3 regions of the Streptomyces sp. DSM 118878 genome follow, and region 1 is predicted to be linked to each of the others. Evidence: riboswitches for the same ligand, from Rfam matches in the RefSeq annotation. Region 1 holds a riboswitch; each other region holds the start of a gene.
What was found. A riboswitch is a leader RNA that binds a small molecule or an ion and turns the genes downstream of it on or off. The one in region 1 is predicted to bind cobalamin.

Region 1 (3,267 bases):
TGCCGTACACGATCCTCGTCTACCCGCTGATCTTCACCTTCCTGCCGCGGCTCTGGTCGGTCTCGCACAAGCACGGCTATGTGACGACCTCGGACTTCGTGCGCGGACGCTTCGGCTCCAAGGGGCTCTCCCTGGCGGTCGCGGTCACCGGCATCCTCGCCACGATGCCGTACATCGCGCTCCAACTCGTGGGCATCCAGGCCGTGCTGGACGTCATGGGCGTCGGCGGCGGCCCCGACACCAACTGGTTCATCAAGGACCTGCCGCTCCTCATCGCCTTCGCGGTGCTCGCGGCGTACACGTACTCCTCGGGTCTGCGCGCCCCCGCCCTGATCGCGTTCGTGAAGGACGGCCTGATCTACCTCGTCATCGCCGTGGCGATCATCTACATCCCGATCAAGCTGGGCGGGTTCGACGAGATCTTCCGGGCGGCCGACGCCAAGTTCTCCGCCGCCAACGACGCCGCGGGCAAACCCGTCGCGGGCCTGGCGCCGGCGCAGACCGGGCAGTGGACGTACGCGACACTGGCCCTCGGCTCCGCGCTCGCGCTCTTCATGTACCCGCACTCGATCACGGCGACGCTCTCCTCCAAGAGCCGCGACGTGATCCGCCGCAACACCACGATCCTGCCGCTGTACTCGCTGATGCTCGGCCTGCTCGCGCTGCTCGGCTTCATGGCGATCGCGGCCGGGGTCAAGGTGGAGAACGGGCAGCTCGCGATCCCGCAGCTCTTCGAGAACATGTTCCCCGACTGGTTCACGGGCGTCGCCTTCGCCGCGATCGGCATCGGCGCGCTCGTCCCCGCCGCCATCATGTCGATCGCCGCCGCGAACCTTTTCACCCGCAACATCTACAAGGACTTCATCAGGCCGGACGCGACGCCCGCGCAGGAGACCAAGGTCTCCAAGCTGGTCTCGCTCCTGGTGAAGGTCGGCGCGCTGGCCTTCGTCCTCACCATGGACAAGACCGTCGCGATCAACTTCCAGCTCCTCGGCGGCATCTGGATCCTCCAGACCATGCCCGCGCTGGTCGGCGGCCTGTTCACGCGCTGGTTCCACCGCTGGGCGCTGCTGGCCGGATGGGCGGTCGGCATGCTCTACGGCACCCTGGCCGCGTACGGCGTCGCCTCTCCCTCGCAGAAGCACTTCGGCGGCTCCTCCGACGAGATCCCCGGCATCGGCGAGATCGGCTACATCGGCCTCACCGCGTTCGTCCTGAACGTCGTCGTGACGGTGGTCCTCACCTTCGTCCTGAGGGCCATGAAGGCCCCCGACGGCATCGACGAGACCTCGCCCGAGGACTACACCGCGGACGCGGGAGACCCCGGCGTCGCCACGGAACTGCCCCCGGCCACCGCGGGCGCCGCCCACTGACCGCACCCCTCGCACGGGCCCCCGGGGGCCCTCTCCGGAGATGACGCAGGGCCGCCGGGCAACCGGCGGCCCTGCGTCATCTCCGCGTACCGACACAAGATGTGGGCCCGCTTCGGCGAGCCAGCACAAGATGTATGCTCATGCTCGCTGTCGCCGCAGGGGAATCCGGTGCAAGTCCGGAACTGTCCCGCAACGGTGTACGTGTACGCATTTGGCGTACGCGGAGTCCGAAGACCTGTCGGCAGCGCACCCGTGCCGTCCGGCCCGGGTGCCGACCGTCCGGGCCTCGCGGAGTGGGCCGGTGGACGTGGTGCACCGCCCTGCGCGCGTGCTGCCCGTGCGCCTTCCCCTCCCCTGGCCCAGAGCCGAGCGAGGGAGTGCCCCACGTGACCATCGCGCCTGCCGAACCAGCGTCAGCGACGAAGCCGCCGACCGCCGAGGGCGGCGAAGGAACCGACGGCCCGGGAACCGCGCTGCTGCGCACCCTGACCGACCTCACCGCCGACCTGCCCGACGCCGACCCCGGCCGGGTCGCCGCCGCCGCGCTGCGGGGCCGCTCGGCCCGTGCCGACGAGGCGGAGCTGCGGGAGCTCGCCACCGAGGCCGCCGCGGGGCTCATCTCCGAGGACCCGGAGTACTCGAAGCTCGCGGCCAGGCTGCTCTCGATCGGCATCCGCGAGGAAGCGGCGACGCAGGGCGTGCGCTCCTTCACCGACTCCATCGCGGTGGGCCACCGCGAGGGTCTGATCGCCGACCGCACGGCGTCGTTCGTGACGGAGCACGCGGCCCGGCTCGACGCGCTGGTGGACGCGGCTCTCGCGGACGGCGCCGACTTCCGCTTCGGCTACTTCGGCCTGCGCACCCTGCACGGCCGCTATCTGCTGCGCCACCCCCTCACCCGCCAGGTCATCGAGACCCCGCAGCACTTCATGCTGCGCGTCGCGAGCGGCCTCGCGGAGGACGAGGGTGCCCGCGCGGTGGACGAGGTCGCCGCGCTGTACGGCCTGATGAGCCGCCTGGACTACCTGCCCTCGTCGCCGACGCTCTTCAACTCCGGCACCCGCCACCCGCAGATGTCCTCCTGCTACCTCCTCGACTCCCCGCTGGACGAGCTGGACTCGATCTACGACCGCTACCACCAGGTCGCGCGCCTCTCCAAGCACGCGGGCGGCATCGGACTCTCGTACTCCCGCATCCGTTCCCGCGGTTCGCTGATCCGCGGCACGAACGGCCACTCCAACGGCATCGTGCCGTTCCTGAAGACCCTCGACGCCTCGGTCGCCGCCGTGAACCAGGGCGGCCGGCGCAAGGGCGCCGCCGCGGTCTACCTGGAGACCTGGCACTCCGACATCGAGGAGTTCCTCGAACTGCGGGACAACACCGGTGAGGACGCGCGCCGCACGCACAACCTCAACCTCGCGCACTGGATCCCGGACGAGTTCATGCGCCGGGTCGCCGCCGACCAGGACTGGTCGCTGTTCTCCCCCGCCGACGTGCCCGACCTCGTGGATCTGTGGGGCGAGGAGTTCGACGCCGCCTACCGCGGGGCGGAGGCCGCCGGGCTCGCGAAGAAGACCCTCCCGGCCCGGGAGCTGTACGGCCGCATGATGCGCACCCTCGCGCAGACCGGCAACGGCTGGATGACGTTCAAGGACGCCGCCAACCGCACCGCCAACCAGACGGCGGAGCCCGGCCACACCGTGCACTCCTCCAACCTCTGCACGGAGATCCTGGAGGTCACGGACGACGGCGAGACGGCGGTCTGCAACCTCGGCTCGGTCAACCTCGGCGCGTTCGTGGACACGGCCGCCGGTGACATCGACTGGCAGCGGCTCGACGAGACCGTCCGTACCGCCGTCACCTTCCTCGACCGCGTCGTCGACATCAACTTCTA
Region 2 (3,267 bases), 870 kb from region 1:
TCGCGGACGAGGTCGACCATGCCGCAGGCGTGGATCATCCGCACCGCGACCTGGCTGACGTCGGCGGGCAGACCCGCGAGGTCCGCCTCCGCGCGGATGGTGGCAAAGGACTCGCGGTAGATCGCCGCGCCGTCCTTCTCGTAGTCGAACACTGTGCTCTCGCTCATTTCGTGGCCGTTGTGGTGGTGGCCGTTGTTGTGGTTGCCGATGTCGTACGCGTACGTGCCTGTGCCGTACGTGCCGTGGTGACCGCCTCTGTGAGGGTGGTGCCGGTCACGGGGGTCGCCGTGCCGCCGGTGCGCGCCGTCACCTCGTACCGCCCCTCACCGGTGGCGAGTACGTCGATCCAGTCACCGCGCGGGTGTCCGCAGCGGCGCTCGCAGCCCGACCAGTGGACGGGCAGGCCGCCGAGGCCCGGCACGGCGTCCGCGCGGACGTCGGCGAGGGACTTGGCGCAGCCGGGGCGTCCGGTGCAGGCGCCGACGCCGAGCCAGGGTGACGCGGGGTCGGTGATGAACCCGGCGTCGGCCAGTGCGGCCAGGCGGGCGTGGGCCGCCGTCGCGTCGGCGAAGCCGGGGAGGACGAAGCCACGCCACGGGGTGACCCGCAGTTCGTCGGCGGGCAGCGGCAGGAGGGCCCGCCACTGGGCGGCGGTGACCCGGCCGAGCGGGGCGTTGACGGCGACCGCACGGCCGATGACCCCGGGCGGCGGCGCAACCGCCGGCTCCCCCGCACTCGGCGTCAGCGGCTCCCCCGCGGCCAGCGGCTCCCCGGTCGTCGGCGCCGCCGGGATCGACGCCCGCCGCAGCGCCTCGGCGACCCCCGCCTCGCAGCCGCGAGGCAGTTCCCGCACCCGCCAGGCCCCGTTCCCCGCCTCACGCGCCGCGGCGAGGAACGCCCCGGCCGCGGCGAGGGCGGCGCGCGGGGCGTCCGCGGCGGCCACCCGCAGCGCCACGGCCCCGACCCGCACGACCGCCGTCCCGCCCGATTCTGCGATCAAGGTCACATCGCCGCCGAGCCCCGCCATGTCTCCGCGCCCGTCGTCGAGGGCGAACAGGAAGCGGCCGGACAGCGCGGTGGTCCACTCCTCCGCGCAGAGCAGCCCGTCCAGCTCACGGGCCCACAACTGCACGTCAGCGAGGCCTTTTCCGTCGATTCCGGCGAGCGGGGAGGCCACGATGTTCCGTACGCGTTCATGGCGCGCGGAGGGCAGCAGGCCGGCGTCCGCGAGCAGCGCGGCCAGGGGGGAGCCGCAGTCCTCGGCGAGGCCGCGCAGCTCGACGTTGCCGCGCGAGGTGACGCTGAGCCGGCCGTCCGCGAGGCGCTCCGCCGCGTCGGCCAGGACCAGCGCCTGACGGCCGGTCAGGAGCCCTGCGGGCAGCCGGAGTCGGACCAGCGCACCGTCGTCGGCGAGGTGCGGGCGCAGGGCTCCGGGACAGGCGTCGCCCCGGTCACGTATGAGGGATTCGCCCTTGTTCGTGGAGGTCGCTCGGGTGGGCGGCATGGCGGCGAGCATACCCACGCGCTTCCGGGCAGTCGCCTCCCGACGAGGGCCGTCGGGGCAGCCTGCCGCCCGCTCCGGCGCGGGCAGGACTTACTATGCAGACGGCGGTCCGCCAGGTCCGCCGACGCCAGCGACGGCGTGGGCCCGACAGGGGCCCGAAGGAGGAAGCCCGGTGTGAATCCGGCGCGGTCCCGCCACTGTGAGCCCCACCCACGTGGGGTGAGCCAGGAACTCCTGCCGTCCATACGACCACCCGGGGCGCGGACACCCCGAGGAAGGCCTGCGCCCGCATGCTTCTGCTGCTGTCGACCTCCGACACCGATCTGCTCAGCGCCCGCGCGGCGGGGGGTCCGGTCGACTACCGGTTCGCCAACCCCTCCCGCCTGGACCTCGCCGAGCTGCCCTCCCTGCTCGACGGCGCCGACCTGGTCGTCGTACGCCTTCTCGGCGGTGTCCGTGCCTGGCAGGACGGCCTGGACCAGCTCACCGCCAGCGGTCTGCCGGTGGTCGTGCTCACCGGTGAGCAGGCGCCCGACGCCCAGCTCATGGCCTCCTCCACGGTGCCGATCGGCATCGCCGCCGAGGCGCACGCCTACCTCGCGCACGGCGGCCCCGCCAACCTGGAGCAGCTCGCCCGCTTCCTCTCCGACACGGTGCTGCTCACCGGCCACGGCTTCGAGCCGCCCGCGGCGGCGCCGTCCTGGGGCCCGCTTGAGCGCGCCGCGCGTGACGTCGAAGGCCCGACCGTGGCGGTGCTCTACTACCGGGCCCACCACATGAGCGGCAACACCGCGTTCGTGGACGCCCTGTGCGGCGCGATCGAGGACGCGGGCGCCCGCCCGCTGCCGCTGTACGTGGCCTCGCTGCGCGCCCCGGAGCCGGAGCTGATCGAGGAGCTGCGCGCGGCGGACGCCATCGTGACGACGGTCCTCGCGGCGGGCGGCACCAAGCCCGCCGAGGCGTCGGCCGGCGGTGACGACGAGTCCTGGGACGCGGGCGCGCTGACCGGCCTCGACGTGCCGATCCTCCAGGCGCTCTGCCTGACCGGGTCGCGTTCGGCCTGGCAGGAGAACGACGAGGGCGTCTCGCCGCTCGACGCGGCCAGCCAGATCGCGGTGCCGGAGTTCGACGGGCGGCTGATCACCGTGCCGTTCTCGTTCAAGGAGATCGACGAGGACGGCCTGCCCGCCTATGTCGCCGACGCCGAGCGCGCGGCCCGCGTCGCCGGGATCGCCGTGCGGCACGCCCGTCTGCGGCACATCCCGGCCGCCGACAAGCGCCTGGCCCTGGTCCTCTCCGCGTACCCGACCAAGCACTCCCGCATCGGCAACGCGGTGGGCCTCGACACCCCCGCGTCCGCCGTCGCGCTGCTCCGCAGGCTCATCGACGAGGGCTACGACTTCGGACCCACCGAGGAGATCCCGGGCCTGGTCTCCGGCGACGGCGACGAGCTGATCCGCGCGCTGATCGACGCGGGCGGCCACGACCAGGACTGGCTCACCGAGGAGCAGCTCGCCGCCAACCCCGTCCGCATCCCGGCCGCCGCCTACAAGCGCTGGTACGCGACGCTGCCGCAGGAGCTGCGGGAGTCCGTCGAGGAGCACTGGGGGCCGCCGCCCGGCGAGATGTTCCTCGACCGCTCCCGCGTGGACGCCGGCGGTGACCCCGAGGGTGACATCGTGCTCGCGGCCCTGCGCCGCGGGAACCTGCTGATCCTCATCCAGCCGCCGCGCGGCTTCGGCCAGAACCCGATCGCGATCTAC
Region 3 (3,267 bases), 3.0 Mb from region 1:
CGCGTTCGGCACGCAGGCCCTCCCCGGTCACAGCGGACGTCACGACACCCTCCGCGTCCGGTAGAGCACCGCCACGAACGCCGGTACTCCGATGAGTGACGTCACCACGCCCACCGGTACCTCCTGGGGATCGAGGGCCGTACGGGCCAGAGTGTCCACCCAGACCAGGAAGACCGCCCCGGCGAGCGCCGTGACGGGGAGCAGCCGGGCGTGGCCCGAGCCGACGAGCGCGCGGGCGGCGTGCGGCAGGACCAGGCCGACGAAGCCGATGGCGCCCGCCGAGCTGACGAGGGCCGCGGTCAGCAGCGCCGTCACGCAGAGGAGGACGAGGCGGGTGCGGGCCACCCGTACGCCCAGGGTCGCCGCCGCCTCCTGGCCGAACGCGAAGGCGTCGAGCGTACGGGCGTGGCCCAGGCAGATCAGCAGACCGAGGGCCAGCACCGCCGCGCACATCCACACGTCCGTCCAGCCGGCCCCGCTGAGCGAGCCGAGGAGCCAGAACAGCACGCCACGGGTGGTCTCGGCGTCGCCCGCGGTGAGGATGAGGAACGACGTCAGCGCGGAGAAGAGCTGCATGGCGGCCACGCCGGACAGTACGACCCGGTCCGTGGAACCGCCGAGGGTGTGGCTCAGGAGCAGCACCAGGGCGAACGAGCACAGCGCCCCGGCGAAGGCGCCCGTCGAAATCGACAGCGCTCCCCCGCCGACGCCGAGGACCACCACCGCGACCGCGCCCGTGGACGCGCCCGAGGACACCCCGAGGACGAACGGGTCGGCGAGCGGGTTGCGGAGCAGGGACTGCATGACCGCTCCGCAGACCGCGAGGCCCGCGCCGCAGACCGCGGCGAGCAGGGTGCGCGGCATCCGCAGGTTCCAGACGATGCCGTCCCTGATCGGGGTGAGCCGCGTCTCTCCCCAGCCGAGGTGCGCGGCCACCGCCGACCACACGTCGGCCACGGAGATGTCGGCGGGGCCGATGGTGACGGCCACCGCCACGGAGAGCACGAGTACGGCGACTCCGGCCGGCCACAGCAGGCTGCGGCACAGCGGATTCCGGCGCAGCAGGCCCCGGCGCGGCAGGTCCTGCGTCACGGGGGCGGCGGACGTCACTTGACGAGCCCGAACTTCCGCAGCCCGGCGGCCACTTGTTCGACGCCGTCGACGGTACGGATCGTGGGGTTCATCGCCTGGCCGCTCAGCAGCACGTACCGCTTCTTCTTGACGGCGGTCAGGTTCTTGGTCGCCGGGTTGGACTCAAGGAACCTGATCTTCGCCGCGGCGGACTCCGCCGACTGCGACTTGCGGGTCAGGTCGCCGATGACGAGGACGTCGGGGTCGCGGTCGGCGACGGTCTCCCAGTTGATCTGGGGCCATTCCTCGTGGGTGTCGTCGAAGACGTTCTCGGCGCCGAGCTCGCGCGTGATGATCCCGGGTGCGCCGCAGCAGCCCGCCATGTACGGGGCGTCGGAGTTGGCGAACCAGTAGAGGAGGGAGGTGTCGGAGGCGTCGATGTCCTCGGTGGCCCTGGCCACGCGGCCCTTCAGCTCCGCCACCAGTTTCTCGCCGCGCTTCTCGACGCCGAAGACCTTCGCCAGGTCCCGTACCTCGCCGTAGACGGTGTCCATGGTGAGGGTCTTCACGCGCTTGCCGTCGCCGCCGCCGTCGTTGTCCTTGCCCGCGCAGTCGCTGGGCGAGACGTAGACGGGGACGCCGAGGTCGGTGAACTTGGCGCGGTCGGCGACGCCGCCCTTGCCGACGGTGTAGAGGAAGGAGGCGCTGACGAAGTCGGGTTCCTTGGAGAGGACCTTCTCCAAGGCGGGGTAGCGGTCGGCGAGCCGCTCCACCCCCGCGTTGTCCTTCTCCAGGTTCTTCAGGACCGGGTCGGTCCAGGTGCCGGTGCCCGCCATGCGGTCGGCGAGGCCGAGGGAGAGCAGGATCTCCGTGGAGCCCTGGTCGAGCGAGACGGCTCGCTGGGGCGGGGCCTTGACCTCGGTCTTCTCGCCGCAGGAGGCGACCGTCACGGGGTAGCCGTCCCGCGCGGCCCCTGCCGTCCCGCCCTCGCCGGCGGAACCGCCGCCGCAGGCGGTCAGCGTCGCGAGCACTCCCGCGCAGCACAGGGTCAACAGGGTCGACTGAAGTATTCGGGCTTTCGAGGACACGTGATCCCTTGAGTCTCACGGCTCATACGCGGAGCCTGGCCTGCGTCACGGCCTCTGCCGCCCGGTGTGCGGGCAGAGGCGCCAGCAGGTCTTCGGACTCGGGATCGACCGGGCGGAACGCCTTCCCGGGCGTCCGTGGACGCCCAGTGGCCGTGTGCTCCGCCCGTCCCCCTCACCGCTGCGCGTCAGTTCCGGATTCGCACCGGATTCCCTGGCCCAAGTGTGGGTTTGACTGGCTTGCGCAAGTTATCACGCGGGCTCAGAGGGTCTGGCCGGGCCTCGGCTCCCCGCGGTAGGTGCCGAAGAACCAGCGGTTGCCCTCGGGATCGGCGATGCCGAACTCACGACTGCCGTACGGTTTGTCCCCGATCTCCGCGGTGATCTTCACGCCGGCCTCGGTCAGGCGGGCGTACAGGGCGTCCACCTGGTCGGTGACGACGTAGGCGCCGGAGGTACCGGGCTTGCCGCACGTGCCGTCGGCCGCGGCCGGGTCGTACGAGCCGAGCATGATCCCGCCGCCCTCCGGCCAGTCGAGCTGGGCGTGGGCGACGCGGTCGCCGTCCTCGTACACGGCGGTGCGCAGGAAGCCGACGGTGCCGACGAGGAAGTCGATCAGCGCGTGGGCGTCCTCGGCCTGGAAGGTGGGCCAGATGGTGGGGGCGGGTGGGGGGTTCTGGGTGGGGTTCTGTGTGGTGTCCATGCCTTTTACTCTCCGTCCGGGCTGTGTGCCCCGGCTTGGATATTCCGGCACTCTTCGGCCAGCCAGCCGGTGGGGCTGGCTCCCGTGTACTGCCGGAAGTCCCGTACGAGGTGGGAGTGGTCGTAGTAGCCGCAGTCGGCCGCGATCCGGGCCAGGTCCTGCGGGGTGCCCGTCCCGGCGGCGCGGACCACGGCGGTCTTGGCGTGCTGGAATCGCATCAGGCGCGCCACCTGCTTCGGGGCGAGGCCCGTCTCGGCGCGGAAGAGCGAGGTCAGGCGGCGTTCGCTGAGCGCCACGTGCCGGGACAGGCCGCCGAGGGTGCCCGCGCCGCGGTGCCTTGCCAGCCAGGCCCAGGCCTCGGCTACCTCCGGGCGTACGGAACCGGCCGCCCGGTCGTCGGCGGCGCGG

Region 2: another riboswitch for cobalamin. It lies ahead of cobN (cobaltochelatase subunit CobN); the one in region 1 lies ahead of ACRAKF_RS25750 (ribonucleoside-diphosphate reductase subunit alpha).
Region 3: another riboswitch for cobalamin. It lies ahead of ACRAKF_RS12095 (ABC transporter substrate-binding protein); the one in region 1 lies ahead of ACRAKF_RS25750 (ribonucleoside-diphosphate reductase subunit alpha).

Annotation. Positions count from the first base shown of each region.
Region 1 covers NZ_CP193622.1:5,762,243-5,765,509, reverse strand. The annotation lists gene mctP (monocarboxylate uptake permease MctP) at 1-1,373, shown strand, start outside; cobalamin riboswitch at 1,508-1,630, shown strand; gene ACRAKF_RS25750 (ribonucleoside-diphosphate reductase subunit alpha) at 1,760-3,267, shown strand, end outside.
Region 2 covers NZ_CP193622.1:6,630,851-6,634,117, reverse strand. The annotation lists gene ACRAKF_RS29405 (precorrin-8X methylmutase) at 1-152, opposite strand, end outside; gene cobG (precorrin-3B synthase) at 164-1,516, opposite strand; cobalamin riboswitch at 1,631-1,751, shown strand; gene cobN (cobaltochelatase subunit CobN) at 1,795-3,267, shown strand, end outside.
Region 3 covers NZ_CP193622.1:2,764,910-2,768,176, forward strand. The annotation lists gene ACRAKF_RS12085 (ABC transporter ATP-binding protein) at 1-43, opposite strand, end outside; gene ACRAKF_RS12090 (FecCD family ABC transporter permease) at 40-1,065, opposite strand; gene ACRAKF_RS12095 (ABC transporter substrate-binding protein) at 1,107-2,159, opposite strand; cobalamin riboswitch at 2,226-2,411, opposite strand; gene ACRAKF_RS12100 (VOC family protein) at 2,419-2,859, opposite strand; gene ACRAKF_RS12105 (helix-turn-helix domain-containing protein) at 2,865-3,267, opposite strand, start outside.